2 regions of the Achromobacter sp. 1012554356 genome follow, and region 2 is predicted to be linked to the other one. Evidence: predicted binding sites of a transcription regulator. Region 2 holds the regulator's gene; the other holds the start of a gene.
What was found. Region 2 encodes FNR, which switches genes on or off when oxygen is low (the NO sensors DNR and NnrR bind a similar motif). Its sites were predicted from a motif close to TTGATNNNNATCAA; they were not measured.
Positions count from the first base shown of each region.

Region 1 (3,232 bases), on a different contig from region 2:
ACTGGGAAGCCTCGCGCGGCAAATTCGTGAAGATCATGCCGACGGACTACCGCCGCGCATTGGGTGAAATGTGGCGTGCAGCCAACCCGCAACAACTGGCTGCGTGAGGGATACCATGGGAAAAATCACTGGATTTATGGAATTTCAGCGTCTGCAGGAGGCCTCCGAGGCCCCGCAGAAGCGGCTGAAGAACTGGCGCGAATTCGTGCTGCACCTGACGGACGATCAGGCCAAGCAGCAGGCGGCGCGCTGCATGGACTGCGGCATTCCGTTCTGCAACAACGGCTGCCCGGTCAACAACATCATCCCGGACTGGAATGACCTGGTGTACAAGCAGGACTGGCGCCGCGCGCTGGACGTCCTGCACTCCACCAACAACTTCCCGGAGTTCACGGGCCGCATCTGCCCGGCGCCCTGCGAAGCCGCCTGTACCTTGAACATCAACAGCGACGCTGTCGGCATCAAGTCCATCGAGCACGCGATCATCGACAAGGGTTGGGCCGAAGGCTGGGTGGCGCCGCAAGTGCCGGTGCGCAAGACGGGCAAGAAGGTCGCCGTCGTGGGCTCGGGACCTGCCGGCATGGCGTGCGCGCAGCAACTGGCGCGCGCGGGCCACTCGGTGACCCTGTTCGAAAAGAGCGACCGCATCGGCGGCCTGCTGCGCTACGGCATTCCCGACTTCAAACTCGAGAAGCACCAGATCGATCGCCGCATCTCGCAGATGGAAGCCGAGGGCGTGGAATTCGCGCCGTCGACCTACGTCGGCGATCCGAAGGATCCCGTGGCCGATGGCCTGACCGTGCGCACGCCGAAATCGCTGATGGCCGAATTCGACGCCGTCGTGATGAGCGGCGGCTCCGAGACGCCGCGCGACCTGCCGGTGCCGGGCCGTGAGCTCGACGGCGTGTACTTCGCCATGGACTTCCTGCGCCAGCAGAACAAGGCCGTGGCCGGCGACCGCCTCACCAACCAGACGCTGGCCAAGGGCAAACACGTGGTGGTGATCGGCGGTGGCGACACGGGTTCCGACTGCGTCGGCACCAGCAACCGTCACGGCGCGGCGTCGGTCACGCAATTCGAACTGATGCCTCAGCCGCCCGAGTCCGAAAACAAGACCATGACGTGGCCGTACTGGCCGCTGAAGATGCGCACGTCGTCCTCGCACGAGGAAGGCTGCGAGCGCGACTGGTCCGTGACCACCAAGCTGCTCAAGGGCGCCAACGGCAAGGTCGAAAAACTGGTCGGCGCGCGCGTCGAATGGTTCAAGGACGACGCCACCGGCCAGATGAAGATGCGCGAGGTCGAGGGCTCCGAGTTCGAGATCAAGGCCGACCTGGTGCTGCTGGCCATGGGCTTCGTGTCGCCCGTGCAGAACGTGCTGGACGCGTTCGGCGTGGATCGCGATGGCCGCGGCAACGTGCGCGCCAACACCGACGACTACCGCACCAATGTGGAAAAGGTCTTCACCGCCGGCGACATGCGCCGCGGCCAGTCCCTGGTCGTGTGGGCCATCCGCGAAGGCCGCCAGTGCGCACGCTCGGTCGATGCCTATCTGATGGGAAGCAGCGAACTGCCGCGTTGATCGCATCACGACCTATGAACGCCGTCGGACGCCTTGCGCGCCGGCGGCGTTTTTTTATTTGTCGTTGCGGTTAACCGCAGCTGTTGCGGCATAACCACTCTTCGAAAACGGTCTTTTCACGATTTGACACACGTCAAGCACGGGGACGGGGCGGTCTGAGAACCTGTCGTCTCACCCCACACGGAAAGATCGGAGAAGAAAATGTTTTCGCTGAACGGGCGTATCCGCGCCACCGCCATTGCCGGTTTGATCGCTGCCGGCGCCTTTGCCGCCCCCGCCCACGCCCACGAAGCCGGCGACGTGCTGTTCCGCGTCGGCGTCACGCAAGTCCGCCCCTCGCAAAACAATGGCACGGTGCTCGACGGCAGCGTCAAGCTGGGTGTGAGCAACAACGTGCGCCCCAGCTTCACCCTGGCCTACATGGCCACCCGCAACATCGGCATCGAACTGCTGGGCGCCTGGCCCTTCCAGCATGACGTCAGCGGCAGCAACCTGGGCAAGATCGGCTCCACCAAGCAATTGCCGCCCACGCTCAGCCTGCAATGGCACATCCTGCCCGACAGCATGATCCAGCCGTACATCGGCGTCGGCATCAACTACACCCACTTCTTCGACACCAAGGGCGAAGGCGCGCTGAAGGGCTCGAACCTGAAACTGGGCGATTCCTGGGGCGTGGCCGCGCAACTGGGCGCGGACATCAAGATCAACGATCGCTGGTTCATGAACGCCGACATCCGCTACATCGACATCAAGTCGAAGGTGACGCTGGACGGCGAACGCGTCGGCACCGCGCGCATCGACCCGTGGGTGGCCACCGTGGGCGTTGGCTACCGTTTCTGATCGCTGACCTGAAGATGCGCGCGGCCTCGCGCGCATCGCTCAAGCCTGCGGCGGCGCCAGCCAACTGCGCAGGGCCTGCAACGCCGGCGTGTCGTCGTCGGCGCGCCAGACCAGCTGGGTAAGCGCCTGCCCATGAGGCCCGGACAACTCGCCCACGCGCACTGTCTGCTCCGCCCCCAGCACCGCCAGCACCGAGCGCGGCACGATTGCCACACCGGTCCCGGCAGCCACACACGCCACAATGGCGTGATACGACGCAAATTCCATCACCTTGCCGGGCGCAATGCCCTCCTGGTTCAACCACGACTCCAGGATGCGCCGGTACGAGCAGCCCGCCGCAAAGGCGATGACGCTGCGGTTGCCCAGGTCTTTTGGACTGCCGATCGGATCCCACGCCAACGGCGAGATCAGCGCCAATTCCTCCTTGAACGCATCCATTGCCGCCAGGCCTTCCGCAGGGAAAGGCTGCGCCACGAAAGCGGCCTCGATCTCGTAATTGCGCACCTTGGCGGCCAATGCGCCTGACGTGCCGGTCACCAGTTCAATGCGTACCTGCGGCCAGGCCGCGTGATAGGCCGCCAGGATGGGCGGCAGGCGGGCGGCCGCCGTGCTTTCCATGGTGCCGATGCGCAGCACGCCCTGCAGGGCGCCTTCCCGGACGGCCGCTTGCGCCTCGTCGGACAGGCGCAGCAGGCGGTCGGCGTACGACAGCAGCACGCGGCCCTGGTCCGACAGCACCAGCCGGCGGTTCTGCCGGCGAAAAAGCGGCGTTCCCAGCGAGGATTCCAACTGCTTCAGGCGCGTCGACAC
Region 1 is NZ_JCBANC010000001.1:101,150-104,381, reverse strand. It holds gene AC6LJW_RS00515 (glutamate synthase-related protein) at 1-107, shown strand, start outside; gene AC6LJW_RS00510 (glutamate synthase subunit beta) at 116-1,582, shown strand; gene AC6LJW_RS00505 (OmpW/AlkL family protein) at 1,784-2,422, shown strand; gene AC6LJW_RS00500 (LysR family transcriptional regulator) at 2,462-3,232, opposite strand, start outside.
Region 1: AC6LJW_RS00505 (OmpW/AlkL family protein) is a predicted target of FNR. The motif match lies at 1,706-1,719, and genes of this name have one in related genera.

Region 2 (3,232 bases):
GCGCCAGGCCTTCGACGATGGCGGTCTTGCCGACGCCGGGTTCGCCGATCAGCACGGGGTTGTTCTTGGTGCGGCGCTGCAGGATCTGGATGGTGCGGCGAATTTCGTCGTCGCGGCCGATGACCGGATCCAGCTTGCCCTGCCGGGCGCGCTCGGTCAGGTCCAGCGTGTATTTGGAAAGGGCTTCGCGGTTGGCCTCGCCTTCCGCGCCCGAGACGTTCTCGCCGCCGCGCACGGCGTCGATCGCGGCTTCAAGGGCCTTTTTCTGCAGGCCCGCATCGCGCAGGATGCGGCCGGCCTCACCCTTGTCGTCGGCCAGTGCAAGCAGAAAGAGTTCGCTGGCGATGTAGGTGTCGCCGCGGCGGGCGGCTTCCTTGTCGGTGCGGGTCAGCACGCCCTGCAGGTCGCGGCCCACCTGGACGTTGTCTTCGCCCTGCACCTGCGGCAGCCCCTTCAGGGCGGACTCCAGCGCCGGGCCCAGGCGGTTGACCGCCACGCCGGCACGCGCCAGCAGACTGCCTGCGCCGCTGTCAGCATCCGACAGCAGGGCGGACAGCACGTGGACGGGTTCGATGTAGGGATGGTCGTTGCGGGCGGCGAGACTTTGCGCGTCCGCCAGCGCTTGTTGGAACTTGGTCGTCAGTTTGTCGAATCGCATAATGGTCGTATTGGCTTGTGGGGAGCCTGACCGATCCGTGCCGGCTGGCTCGATAACCTGAATATGTGGCCGGATGGGACAATTTCAACACCCGGCGGCCCTCATGGTTTTCTTCGACGTGCACCAGCAAACAGAGCAATGAGCATATACGTTTTTGTGTACGGCACCCTACGGGCCGGCGAAATCAACGATCTTGCCCGCGCCGCCGAGGCGCGCGGCTTGCCGGCCGCCAGCCACGTCGGACCGGCCAGCGTGCCTGGCATGCTGGTCGATTTCGGCGACTGGCCCGGCCTGATCCCCGTGGACGACGGACGGCGCGTACGCGGCGATGTCTACCGGGTGGATCCGGCGCTGATTGCCCTGATGGACGAGATCGAGGAATACGAGCCCGGCAAGCCCGGCTGCTTCGTACGCCGGACGGTTTCCGCCCGCCTGGAAGGCCCCGGCGCGACGGGTCTTCTGCCCTGCGCGTACTATCCGATCGACCCCGCGCTGCGGGCCGCGGCGGTCGATATTGCGGGGGACGACTGGATCGCTCACCGCCTTTCCAGAACAAAGCAGGACGCCCGGTAAGACACCCGTAGTAACAACGGACTACAATAGACGCCTGTCTCGTGCTTCACACCCGTTCCGGCGCCCGCCGCGCAATGGGCACTCTAAAGGTCATCGTATGCAAAAACGGGTCCCCATTGCCCCTGATGCCGCCCACTGTTCCACGTGCATGCTGGGTCACGTCTGCGTTCCCGTGGGCATGGCAGCCGCCGAAGTCGAAAAGCTGGACGAACTGGTTAAAGAGCGCGTCCGCGTGGAAAAAGGCAAGACGCTCTATTCGCTGGATCATCCGCTCGACGCCGTCTATGGCGTGCGCTTCGGCAGCCTGAAGACGCAGCTTGAAGACGCCACCGGCCAGATCCAGATCACCGGCTTTCATCTGCCCGGCGAAATCGTCGGCATGGACGGCATGCTGGACGGCAAGCACGTGTCGGCCGCCGTGGCGCTCGAAGACTCCGAGGTCTGCGTCATCCGCCTGAACGAAGTCGATCGCGTCGCGTCGCACCTGCCGTCGCTGCAACAGCAGTTCCGCCGCCTCATGAGCCGCGAGATCACCCGCTCGCACCAAATGCTGGCCTCGCTGGGGTCCATGCGGTCGGAACAGCGCCTGGCCGCGTTCCTCTTGAACCTGTCGCAGCGCTATGCCTCGCTGGGCTATTCGTCCACCGAGTTCGTACTGCGCATGAGCCGCGAAGAAATCGGCAACTACCTGGGCCTGACGCTGGAAACGGTCAGCCGTCTGTTCTCGCGATTTGCCCGCGACGGCCTCATCAAGATCAACCAGCGCGAAGTCCGCATCCTGGACCTGCCCGCGCTCAAGCAACTGCTGGGACACGAAAGCTGCTGAGCGGTCGCCGCGCCATGCGACGCCCGCCTGCCACTTCCCTGTCCCGCACCGCGCTGGCGGCATCGCTTGCCGTCGTCGCCATGCTCGCGTGCGGCGCCGCGCGCGCGCAAACGCCGCTGCCCGACCCCTACGACTACGACGAAGCCACGCCCGCGCCCAAGCGCGCGGCGCCGCTGCGCTGGCAGGCCGTTGAACTGGGCCGGCCCGGTCACCGGTACAAGATGCCGGTCTACGCCAACCGGGATCTGGCCAAGGACGACCTGCGCGGCATCAAGCAGGTGCTCATCGTCATCCACGGCGTCAAGCGCGACGCCGACAACTACTACGAAACCGCCGCCGCGCTGGTGGCCGCCGATCCCGGGCGCGCGAGCGACACGCTGGTTCTTGCCCCGCGGTTTTCCGGGTCGATCGACTCGGGTTTCTCGGGTATGGCGGCCTGGCGCAAGGCCAGCTGGGAAGACGGCCAGGAAAGCGTCCAGGCCACCGGCCGGCCTGCGCCCGTCACTTCGTTTCAGGTCCTGGACGACCTGCTGCGCAGCCTGAACGACCGCAAGCGCCTGCCAGCTCTTACCGGTCTCGTACTGGCCGGTCATTCGGCCGGCGCGCAACTGGTGCATCGGTATGCGGTGCTGAACAACGTGGACGGGGTGCTGCGCCGCGACGGCCTGGCCATGCGCTACGTCGTCGCCAACCCGTCTTCCTATCTGTACCTGACCAACGAGCGGCCACGCGCGGACGGCAAGGGTTACGCGCCGTACGAGCGCGGCATCTGCCCCACCTACAACCAGTACAAGTACGGCACCGACAAGCTGCCCGCCTACGCCCGCGAATCCGATGATTCCCGCCTTTTCGTGCGGTACGCGTCGCGCGATGTGGTCTACCTGCTGGGCGGCGCGGACAACAACCCCGAGCACCGGCTGCTGGACAAGGCCTGCGGCGCCGAAGCCCAGGGCGCCACGCGGCTGGCGCGCGGCACGGGCTATGTCCAGTACGAACACGTGCTGGCTACCCGCGGCGCCAAGCCCGTCCCCCTGCGTCACACCGCCTTCGAGGTCGGCGGCGTCGGCCACGACGGCAAGCGCATGTTCGGGTCAATCTGCGGCGTGCGGGCGCTGCTGGGCAGCGACGCCCGGGCCAGCAGCACTGCCGCGGCCTGCGACATCATCAAGCCGCGC
Region 2 is NZ_JCBANC010000052.1:3,602-6,833, forward strand. It holds gene clpB (ATP-dependent chaperone ClpB) at 1-658, opposite strand, end outside; gene AC6LJW_RS22515 (gamma-glutamylcyclotransferase family protein) at 797-1,231, shown strand; gene fnr (fumarate/nitrate reduction transcriptional regulator Fnr) at 1,329-2,057, shown strand; gene AC6LJW_RS22525 (hypothetical protein) at 2,072-3,232, shown strand, end outside.